Regions from separate parts of the Arthrobacter sp. BG3 genome, predicted to be linked through region 2. Evidence: riboswitches for the same ligand, from Rfam matches in the RefSeq annotation. Region 2 holds a riboswitch; each other region holds the start of a gene.
The links. Region 2 has a riboswitch for cyclic di-AMP ahead of AC1MFL_RS17940 (NlpC/P60 family protein). Riboswitches for the same ligand answer to the same signal wherever they lie in the genome.

Region 1 (3,201 bases), 2.0 Mb from region 2:
TCGGCAGCGTCGGGCATGCCCTGAACCTGATGCTGGACAACGTCTCCAACGCGCTCGAAGCCCGGCAGAAGAGTGAGACGAAGGTCCGACAGTTCGTGGCGGATGCCTCCCACGAGCTGCGCACCCCCCTCACTGCCATCCGCGGATACACCGAGCTGATGCGGATGACCGAACACTTCACCCCCGACGGCCAGAGGTCCCTCGCCCGCGTGCAGAGCCAGTCCGAACGGATGACCACCCTGGTGGAGGACCTGCTCCTGCTTGCCCGGCTGGATGAGGGCCAGCCCCTCAAGCTCAGCGAGGTGGACCTCACCCAACTGGCCATCGAGACGGTGAGCGATGAGAAAGTCATCGCCCCGGACCGGGTCTGGCATCTGGAGCTTCCGGAGGAGCCTGTGGTGGTCCGCGGCGACGCGACCCAGCTCCACCAGGTGCTGGCAAACCTGCTCTCCAACGCGCGAAAGCACACCGGACCGGGCACCATGGTGGTGACCGGGGTGAAGCGCGCCCCGGACGGGAGTGCCGTGATGACCGTAACGGACAACGGCCCAGGGATCGCCCCCGGGTTCGTGGACCGCGTCTTTGCGCGTTTCACGCGCGCGGACGCGTCCCGGAAGAATCCGGTGGCCAACACGACGTCGGGACCCGGCCACACGCACCTTCCCCGCCTTCCGGTCCACCCGCCCCGGACGCTTCCGGGGTCCCCGGCGGCCGCTGCCTCCGCCGCCACCATCACCAGCGCGTCCGCCGAGGGAACCAGCGGGTTGGGCTTGTCCATCGTGCAGTCAATTGTTGAGGCCCATGGCGGGACTGTCAGCGTCACGTCGGTCCCGGGACGGACAGAGTTCACCGTGCGGTTGCCGGATGCTCCCCCTGCGGCTGAAGCTCCGGGTGCGGCCAACCCCCCGGGTGCGGCTAAAGGACCTGCTGCGGCTAAGCCTCCGGTTGCGGCCAAAGACCGCCGGCTGCTGAGCACGGCGCAAGACGCCACACCGCTGCCGTGATCCCTGTTACCAAAATGTGACTTAGCCGCCTACGTCCTGTACGGTCTTTAGGGTGCGGCCATCACTAGGGCCGCATGTCCGGATGCACGCCAAACTCTGCCGCCTCCCGGATTCCGCTCGACCAGGCAGAGGCGGGGGACCCAGAGTTCCCGGGCATTTTGCATCTTTGCGCCCTTGGGGTGAAGCCGACACGTGAATTTCCGTGCGGCCGGATGACCTCATCCGAACCCGACAGCTAACTCCGCAGGCGTTGAGAGGCACTCATGACTGAATTCCAGGCACAATCACGCCCTGACGACGCTGCAAAGACAACCCGCTCCACCCTGTCGCGCCACCGCGCTGAACCCGCCAAGCCCGCTTCGGCCCTGGCCCGGTTTGGCAACGGCCTCGGCGCAACCGGGCGCCGCGTGGCCGTCGTTGCCGCCGCGTGTGCGGTCATCGTGGGGGTCGGCGCAGCCGGCCAGGCATCCGAGACCGCCGCCCGCAATGCCAGTGCAGGCAGTTCCACGCAGGCAGCCACCACCGCGGATCCGCTGACGCACCTCGATTTTGAACGCGTCCGGGCCGATAACCAGGCCGTCATCCCCGCCGGTGTCGTCGCGGCCCAGCCAGCCGAGGTGAAGCCCGCCGAAGCACCCGCCCCTGCCCCCGCTCCGGCGCCCGCACCGGCCCCTGCACCCGCACCGGCCCCCGCACCGGCCCCGGCCCCGGCTCCTGCTCCGGCTCCTGCCCCCGTTGCCGTCAATGACCCTGCCGGCGCGCAGGCTTATGCGGCGGGGCAACTGGGCTCCTACGGCTGGGCGCCCGGCGAGATGCAGTGCCTGATGAAGCTCTGGACCAAGGAATCGGACTGGGAGACGACTGCCACCAACCCGAGCAGCGGCGCCTACGGCGTGGTCCAGTCCCTGCCGGCCGAGAAAATGGCCAGCGCGGGCGCGGACTACCGGACCAACTACCGCACCCAGATCAACTGGGGCCTGAAGTACGTCAAGGACCGCTACGGCTCACCGTGCGGCGCCCTGAACTTCCACCTGGCCCACCACTGGTACTAAACAGCCGGCGCGGCCTTCCTGAAGGCCCCCGCGCCTAGCCAGCGGACCGGTTGGGGATGTACTGCACCGCCCACTTATTGCCGTCCGGGTCGGCGAAATAGACAAAATGCCCCCAGTCCTGGACGTCGACGTCGCTGACATCCACGCCGTTGTCCTTGAGCTGCTTGTGGGCCGCCTGGATGTCGCTGACCACAAGCTGCAGGCCGGGGGCGGTGCCCGGCGGGGCATCATTGAGGCCCTCGCCAATGGCGATCGAGCAGCCGGAGCCCGGCGGTGTCAGCTGGACGAAACGGATACCCTCCCTGGGCCGCTCGTCGTAGTCGGCATTGAAGCCCACCTGGTTGACGTAGAAGTCCTTGGCGCGGTCCACGCAGGGCGGCTGGTTTAGCCGGCCACGCCGTAGAGCCGGTCGCCGGCGTCGCCCAGGCCCGGAACGATGTAGGACTTTTCGTTGAGCTTCTCGTCAATCGAGGCGAGCACGATCGTCACGTTGGCGTCGGCCAGCTCTTCCTCCAGCTTGGCCAGGCCTTCCGGGGCGGCGAGCAGGCAGATGCAGGTGACGTCGGAGGCGCCCCGCTTGAAGAGGAACTTGATGGCCTCGCGCAGCGTGCCGCCGGTGGCGAGCATGGGGTCCAGGACGAAGATCTGACGGTCGGTGAGGTCCTCGGGGAGCCGCTCGGCGTACGTGATGATGTCCAGGGTCTCTTCATCGCGGGCCATGCCCAGGAAGCCGACCTCTGCCGTGGGGACGAGCTTGGTCATGCCCTCGAGCATGCCGAGTCCGGCGCGCAGGATGGGAACCACCAGCGGGGTGGGTTTGGTGAAGGCGGTGCCAATGGTGGTGCTGACCGGAGTCTCGATGGTCACCGGTTCGGTGCGTACTTCGCGGGTGGCCTCATACGCCAGGAGCGTGACGAGTTCCTCGGTGAGCTGGCGGAAGACCGGGGACGGGGTGTTCTTGTCCCGCAGAACGGTGAGCTTATGGGCGACCAGCGGGTGGTCCACAACGAGAGTGCGCATGGGTCAAAACTATCACCCGGCGGCCGGGGGCCCGCCCGCGGGGCCGCGGGCCCCGACGTCGTCCGTGTCCCCGTCAGCGCTGCTGCCGGTGGAGCCGTCGCGCAGGTGGGCCGGGTGGTCAAATG
Region 2 (3,201 bases):
TTTCCGGCCCCGGTCTCGATCGCCCGCACGGTGCGCACCGAAACCCCGGCGAGGTGGGCAAGGTCCTCCTGCGTGATCCCGGCGTCCTTGCGGGCGCTCCGGATGCTGGCCCCAATGGACACCACGTCACCCATTTCTCGGCTCCCCAGTCATCGACTCCATAGTCATCGGCTCCAGTCGGCAGGATACTGCCGGTTGAGGAATCCGATCCTCCCATCCTGCCGTGATTCGCAAGTTTCGGCAAGATGTTGCCGGTTCTGCTCTGTTCGGCCCATTTGCATCCAGCGGGAGGTACGTTCCGGCAAGATGCTGCCGCCGACGTCGGGCCTTCCCTCCCCTGCCACGGCCGCGGTACGCGGCGTACGCTGGAACCCCGGCAGCCCAGCGAAGGAGCCCCGCATGCGCAAGATCATCCTCATGATGCAGGTGTCCCTGGACGGATACATGGAGGGCCCGGGGCGGGACCTGGGCTGGCACCGGGTCGACGAGGAACTGCATAATCACTTCAACGACGAACTCCGCGCCATGGGCGGCTTCCTGGACGGCCGTGTCACCTATGAGCTGATGGCCGGATACTGGCCGACGGCGGACCGGGACCCGTCGGTCCCTGCGCCGATTGCCGAGTTTGCGGGGATCTGGCGTGACATGCCGAAGATCGTCTACTCCAGGACCCTGGCGAAGGCGGACTGGAACACCGAGGTGGTGCGCGACGTCGTTGCCGAGGACGTGGTCAGGCTCAAGGAGCAGCCCGGCGGTGATCTCGCGCTGGGCGGGGCCGATCTCGCGGCTGCTTTCCGGCGGCTCGGCCTGATCGATGAGTACCGGATCTATGTGCATCCGGTCCTTGTGGGCCGGGGCAAGCCCCTGTTCCAGGAGGCGGAGGCGCCGACGCCGCTCCGGCTGCTGGAGAGCCGGACGTTCGGCAACGGCGTGGTGCTGCTGCGGTACACAGTGGAGCCGGACACCGGGCACGCAGAAGGCCGGTGATCCGCTGCCCCAAGGCAACCGATCGACCGGCCTGCTGTGCGCTGTTGGCGGTGCTGCTAGCCGGCGCGGACGAACGTCACGGGTCCGGTGGCGGTGAGCCAGGACAGCGGGTGCGCTATGGTGGCGTTGACGCCGTTCATGCCGCCGCTGATGGCCTGGCCGTTGCCGGCGTAGATGGCGACGTGGCCGGACTGAACGATGATGTCGCCGGGCTGGGGGTCAGCGACTACCTTGCCGTACTTCAGGAAGGCCTGCGGTCCGATGTCCCCGACCGGGATGCCGGCAGCATTCAGGGCTTTCTCCACCATTGCGGTGCAGTCCTGCGTGACGCCGATCTGGCCGTACGCCATGGACAGCAGGGTGGCGTTGACTCCGCCGGCTGCCGGGGCAGCGGCCGGGGCGGGCGCGGCCTGGACCTTCACGGTCGCCTTGGCGGCGGCAGGGGCTGCCGGGGCCGGTGCGGCGGGGGCCGTCGGAGCGACTACGGGCTTGGGTGCCTCGACCACGGGAGCCGGGGCAGTCTCAACGGCCGGGCGCTCGAAGGTGATCTGGACGGCGGAGTCTGCCATGACCGGCGCGGAGACCTGGCCCTGGACGTCAACGGACGACGCCGGCGCGGAGTCGCGTTCGGCCGGTGCGTCGGCTGCATTGGCGGCCATGGCGCCGCTGAGCACCATTCCGGATGCGGCGACGAGGACTGCGGCCTGGCGGCCGATGGTGCCGGCGGTGCGGCGTTTGCTGCGAAGGTCGGCGCGTTTGGGCGCACGGGTATTGCTAAAAGTCATTAAAGGAGCCTCTCCCAATGCCTGCGAGGTGAGCTGTCGGATTCGGATGGGAGGCACCCGGCCGCACGCTGGCCCGATCATGACGGGCCGTGCGGCTTCACCCCAAGACCCCTGGAGAACAGCGGGTCAAAAGTGGTTTCCCCGTCTCTGCCGGACGTTGCTGCGAGTTATCCCCACGCCGCGGCAGAGTTAGGCAATCGGCAGGGGAGAGCCTGTCTCGGAAACAACAGGCACCTAACAACGGTAACGGAATGATTACGACAAGTCACATTGGGGTAACGCCGGGTGTGTTTCGCGGGGCACAGCGCCCCGGCCGGACGCGGGCGGATTTATCGGCCCCGGGCATAGGATGATGCCATCACCGTTCCCCCGAAACGGAGGCCCGACCATGAACAACCCCGAAGGCGCCAGGCACTGTGTCGCCATCTGCCAGCTAAGCAACCAGCCGCAGGAGGACTTCAGCGTCAACACCGAACTGCTGGTGCTGGAAAACGGGGAGGTTCACGTTTCCACGTGGGACGCCGAGCCCCGCGACGGTGGCTTCGACGTGCACGTTCTGAACGACCGGGTGGACGCCCTCGGCTTTATGGTGATCACCGATTGGGAGTTCTTCGACGAAAAGGCCTACGCCGTGGTGGAGCGGCGGCTGCCGCACCAGGAGAGTACCCGCTGATCAGGGCCGCCCGGTCAGAATTCCAGCTCGGGCCGGCGCCTGGCCATCTCGGCAAGCACCAGCGAGACCGCGTCGGCGGCGGCCGCGGCCGCGGCCCCGGCGTCTTGCGTCAGGTTCGGCTCAGCCAGCACCGAGCGGGCGTGGCGCACGAACCGGGACCAATCCCCCGCGCCGGCGCGCAGCCCGCACAGCGGGGACAGCAGGGCTGCGCGGCGCAGCCAGCCGTCGGGATCCCGAACCCAACGGTCCAGGACGCTGTCAGCGCGGACCCTGCCGACGACGTCGAGTCCTGCGATCAGGGGACCGACGACGTCGATGGCGAGCGGATCGACCAGCGCGCCCACCTGTGCGCTCCGCACGAAGCCTTCGATCCGGGTCAGGTCCGTGTTGGTCAGCAGACCGGCGCTGGATTGGAGGAGGACGACGGCGGCGAGGCGGCGTTCGAAGACGGGCACCTCCCATAACTCGGAGCTTAGGGCGGTGATGTCATCGTGCGTCAGTCCAGGATGGCGGCGGAGGGCGTCGCGGACCGTTCCGCGCACGGCGCCGACGGACGCCCCGTAGTAGCGGTGATCGCTGCCGTGCCTCGCCTCCGCTTCCTCCGCGCGGCTCCAAGACGACTCACGCTGGAGCGCCCAGTCTATGAATTCACCGGCTTCGCTCATTGGGCTATTCTTTCGCATTTTTGGTGGCCGCGTTCCGGGTCGCTTTTAATGTCGCAGGTGCCCGATAGTGTGTTTCCATGGACGGCAAGCA
Region 3 (3,201 bases), 1.9 Mb from region 2:
AAGCGCGGTGACGCGCAGCATTGTGGCGTGAAGACACGAAAGTAGCCTCTCCCAATGCCTGCGAGGTGAGCTGTCGGATTCGGATGGGAGTCACCCGGCCGCGCTGCTTCCTGGGAAGCTTTGCGACTTAACCCCAAGGTCTTCTTGCGAAGACCAAAATTGGTTCCCCCGCCCCTGCCAGACGATGTCATGCGAACGGACCTTGAGCGGTGGCAGAGCTAGGCAATCCACTCAAGAGCGCCAACTTCGGAAAAGTTGGCGTAGGTCAAACGGTACAGCAGTTGGGACGCAATGTCACATTCAGATCACGGCATGTCACAAGAATGCGAGAGTGATCCATCGTCTTGGCTCAAAGCCAGCCGAGGGGGTCAACAACATCGCCGTTGACCATCACCTCAAAGTGGAGGTGGCAGCCGGTGGACGCGCCTGTGGTGCCGCTCATGGCGACGAGGTCCCCGCGCGAGACCTTCTGGCCGACGTGGACCGAGGAAGAGGACAGGTGGTTATAGGTGGTCTCCAGGCCGTTGCCGTGGTCGATCACGATGCGGTTACCCCCGCCATAGGGGTGCCATCCAGAAAATGTGACGGTGCCGCTGGCCGCCGCGTGGACGGCTGTTCCGCACTGTGCGGCATAGTCCTGGCCGCGGTGGAACTCACCCGCACCGCCCGTGATGGGGCTGACACGGTAGCCGAAGGGAGAGGAAGCCATCATCACATCCAGCGGCGCACCGAGGGTCCCCGCCGATGCCGCACGCGTGATGCTGCCGACGGATTGGGCGCTCAGCAACTGCTTGAGCTTCCCGTCCGGGTCACCCTGGGTGGTGACCGCGGTGCGGCTGAAGTCGATCTTGGCCTCGGCCGCGGTGACGTCCGGCTGGACGGCGGCCGACACGGATCCCGAGCCGGACGCGGCGTCCGTGGCCATGACAGGGCCCGTGGCGGGCACGGTGACAGTGAGGACCAGTCCCGTGGCGGCCAGGGCGATGCCGGCCTTTTGCCCGACGCCGCTGGCGGCGGCAAAGTCGGTTACCTGGCGGAACGGGCTGCGGCGGCCCCTGCGTTCATCGCGGTGCGCGTCACGCGGGCGGTCTGCCAGGACGGCGACGGCCGGACGCGGCTCCGGAGCGGGACCGGTCGCACGGCGGCGGCCCTTGGCGGTCTGGATGGTCAAGAACGGTTCCTCTCTGGAGAGCCTGCGGGGTTAGCTGTCGGATTCGGGTCAGAGAGATCAAAGACCCGGCCCGCCGTAGCAAGCACCCAGGCACAGAGGCATCCAAAGGAGTCCCTCGGTGGAGCGTGCTTGCCGCTGACGGACTTCACCCCAAGGCTGCAAAACAGCCGGAAGTGGTTCCCCCGCCCCTGCCAGAAAGGTGACTCTGGGACTGATCCGCTGGCAGAGCTCGGCTCGGATCAGATAACGCTTTGGTATCGGTACTAGCCTTCAACTATAGGCGATGAAGCCGTCGGGAGATAAATCCGTTATCGATTCTGTGCACAACTCATGGGTCGTCCCATGAGCGGACGACTAGCGCCGGTTAGCTGACGGTAACAAAGACGTGCGCAGCAACCTCGGGCGGGAGTTCCAGTGCGCCCTCGATATCCGGCACCCGCACCGAGATGTACTCCCCCACCCGCTCCAGTGACACCGATGCGCCGGGGCGGATGCCGCCTTCGTCAAGCTGGACCAGCAGTTCCGGTTCGACCTGGATGGGTTCGGCGAGCCGGCTGACCCTGACCCGGGAATCCGGCCCGTAGCCGGACATGGCCTCGAGCAAATTCACAACGCCGTCCAGGGGCGGCTGGGACGGCAGGCCCCCCAGTTCGGCGAGGCCGGGAATCGGGTTGCCATAGGGCGAGACGGTGGGGTGGTTGAGCAGCTCGAAGATCCGCCGCTCCACCCGTTCGCTCATGACATGTTCCCAGCGGCAGGCTTCCTCATGGACATAGGCCCAGTCGAGCCCGATCACATCGGCCAGCAGACGTTCGGCAAGGCGGTGCTTGCGCATGACTTCGATGGCACGTTTCCGGCCGGTTGCGGTTAGTTCAAGGTGCCTGTCGCCCGAAACGACCACCAGCCCGTCGCGCTCCATGCGGCCAATGGTCTGCGAAACAGTCGGGCCCGAGTGGCGGAGCCGCTCGGCGATGCGGGCACGGAGAGCGACAATGTTCTCTTCTTCAAGTTCCAGAATGGTCCGAAGATACATCTCGGTTGTATCGATCAGATCCGTCATTCAGCTCAGCTCCTCGAGCGCCGTCCTTGCGTGATTCCCACCGTACCGCGAGCTGCTGGCGCCCTGGCGGGGTCCGCCGTACGTTCGCAGGACAGCTTAGCCTATTTTGAATTTGTCCGGATAATCTCAATGACCGGACTGTGACGGCCGCTTTTGCCTCGCCTGCCGGGCAGTCAGGCAGAATGAAACGCAAGGCTCCGCTGCAGCCACCTGCCGGGCCATCTCCTGAGCCGCACCCTAGTACCTGCCGAAAATTGGAGCCACTGTGAGCGACACCAGCATCACGATTCCCGCAAACCTCCTTCCCAAGGACGGCCGGTTCGGCGCCGGACCCTCCAAGGTCCGCCCGGAACAGCTGGAAGCCCTCGCCGCGGCTTCGAAGCTCCTGGGAACATCCCACCGCCAGGCGCCGGTCAAGAACCTCGTGGGCTCGGTCCGGAACGGGCTCAGCCAGTTCTTCCGGGCCCCCGACGGCTACGAGGTCATCCTCGGCGTCGGCGGATCGACCGCGTTCTGGGACATCGCCAGCTTCGGCCTGGTCGAGAACAAGGCACAGCACCTGTCCTTTGGCGAGTTTGGCTCGAAGTTCGCCTCAGCGACCAACAAGGCACCCTTCCTCGCGGAGTCCTCCATCATCAAGTCCGAGCCGGGCACCCGCCCTGCAGCGCGGGCCGAAGCCGGCGTCGATGTCTACGCCTGGCCCCAGAACGAGACGTCCACCGGCGTTGCCGCTCCGGTCCAGCGTGTGGCCGGCGCCGACGCGGGTTCCCTCGTCCTGGTGGACGCCACCTCGGCTGCCGGCGGGCTGGACGTCGACGTCGCCGAAGCGGACGTCTACTACTTCGCCCCGCAGAAGAACTTTGCGTCCGACGGCGGCCTGTGGCTTGGCCTGTTCTCCCCCGCAGCGCTGGAGCGGGCGGCGCGGATCAAGGCCGACGGACGCTGGATCCCGGACTTCCTGGACCTGCAG

Region 1: linked by a shared signal. The riboswitch ahead of AC1MFL_RS06615 (aggregation-promoting factor C-terminal-like domain-containing protein) and the one ahead of AC1MFL_RS17940 (NlpC/P60 family protein) in region 2 are both predicted to bind cyclic di-AMP.
Region 3: linked by a shared signal. The riboswitch ahead of AC1MFL_RS06010 (M23 family metallopeptidase) and the one ahead of AC1MFL_RS17940 (NlpC/P60 family protein) in region 2 are both predicted to bind cyclic di-AMP.

What each region holds. Positions count from the first base shown of each region.
Region 1 is NZ_CM155270.1:1,516,132-1,519,332, forward strand. It holds gene AC1MFL_RS06610 (ATP-binding protein) at 1-1,004, shown strand, start outside; cyclic di-AMP (ydaO/yuaA leader) riboswitch at 1,109-1,266, shown strand; gene AC1MFL_RS06615 (aggregation-promoting factor C-terminal-like domain-containing protein) at 1,268-2,056, shown strand; gene AC1MFL_RS06620 (VOC family protein) at 2,091-2,426, opposite strand; gene upp (uracil phosphoribosyltransferase) at 2,441-3,076, opposite strand; gene AC1MFL_RS06630 (phosphatase PAP2 family protein) at 3,089-3,201, opposite strand, start outside.
Region 2 is NZ_CM155270.1:3,973,412-3,976,612, reverse strand. It holds gene AC1MFL_RS17950 (helix-turn-helix transcriptional regulator) at 1-134, opposite strand, end outside; gene AC1MFL_RS17945 (dihydrofolate reductase family protein) at 400-987, shown strand; gene AC1MFL_RS17940 (NlpC/P60 family protein) at 1,044-1,772, opposite strand; cyclic di-AMP (ydaO/yuaA leader) riboswitch at 1,777-1,947, opposite strand; gene AC1MFL_RS17935 (hypothetical protein) at 2,161-2,445, shown strand; gene AC1MFL_RS17930 (DNA alkylation repair protein) at 2,460-3,110, opposite strand; gene AC1MFL_RS17925 (HNH endonuclease) at 3,188-3,201, shown strand, end outside.
Region 3 is NZ_CM155270.1:1,369,854-1,373,054, forward strand. It holds cyclic di-AMP (ydaO/yuaA leader) riboswitch at 42-200, opposite strand; gene AC1MFL_RS06010 (M23 family metallopeptidase) at 350-1,165, opposite strand; cyclic di-AMP (ydaO/yuaA leader) riboswitch at 1,176-1,386, opposite strand; gene AC1MFL_RS06015 (iron-dependent transcriptional repressor DtxR) at 1,536-2,231, opposite strand; gene serC (phosphoserine transaminase) at 2,497-3,201, shown strand, end outside.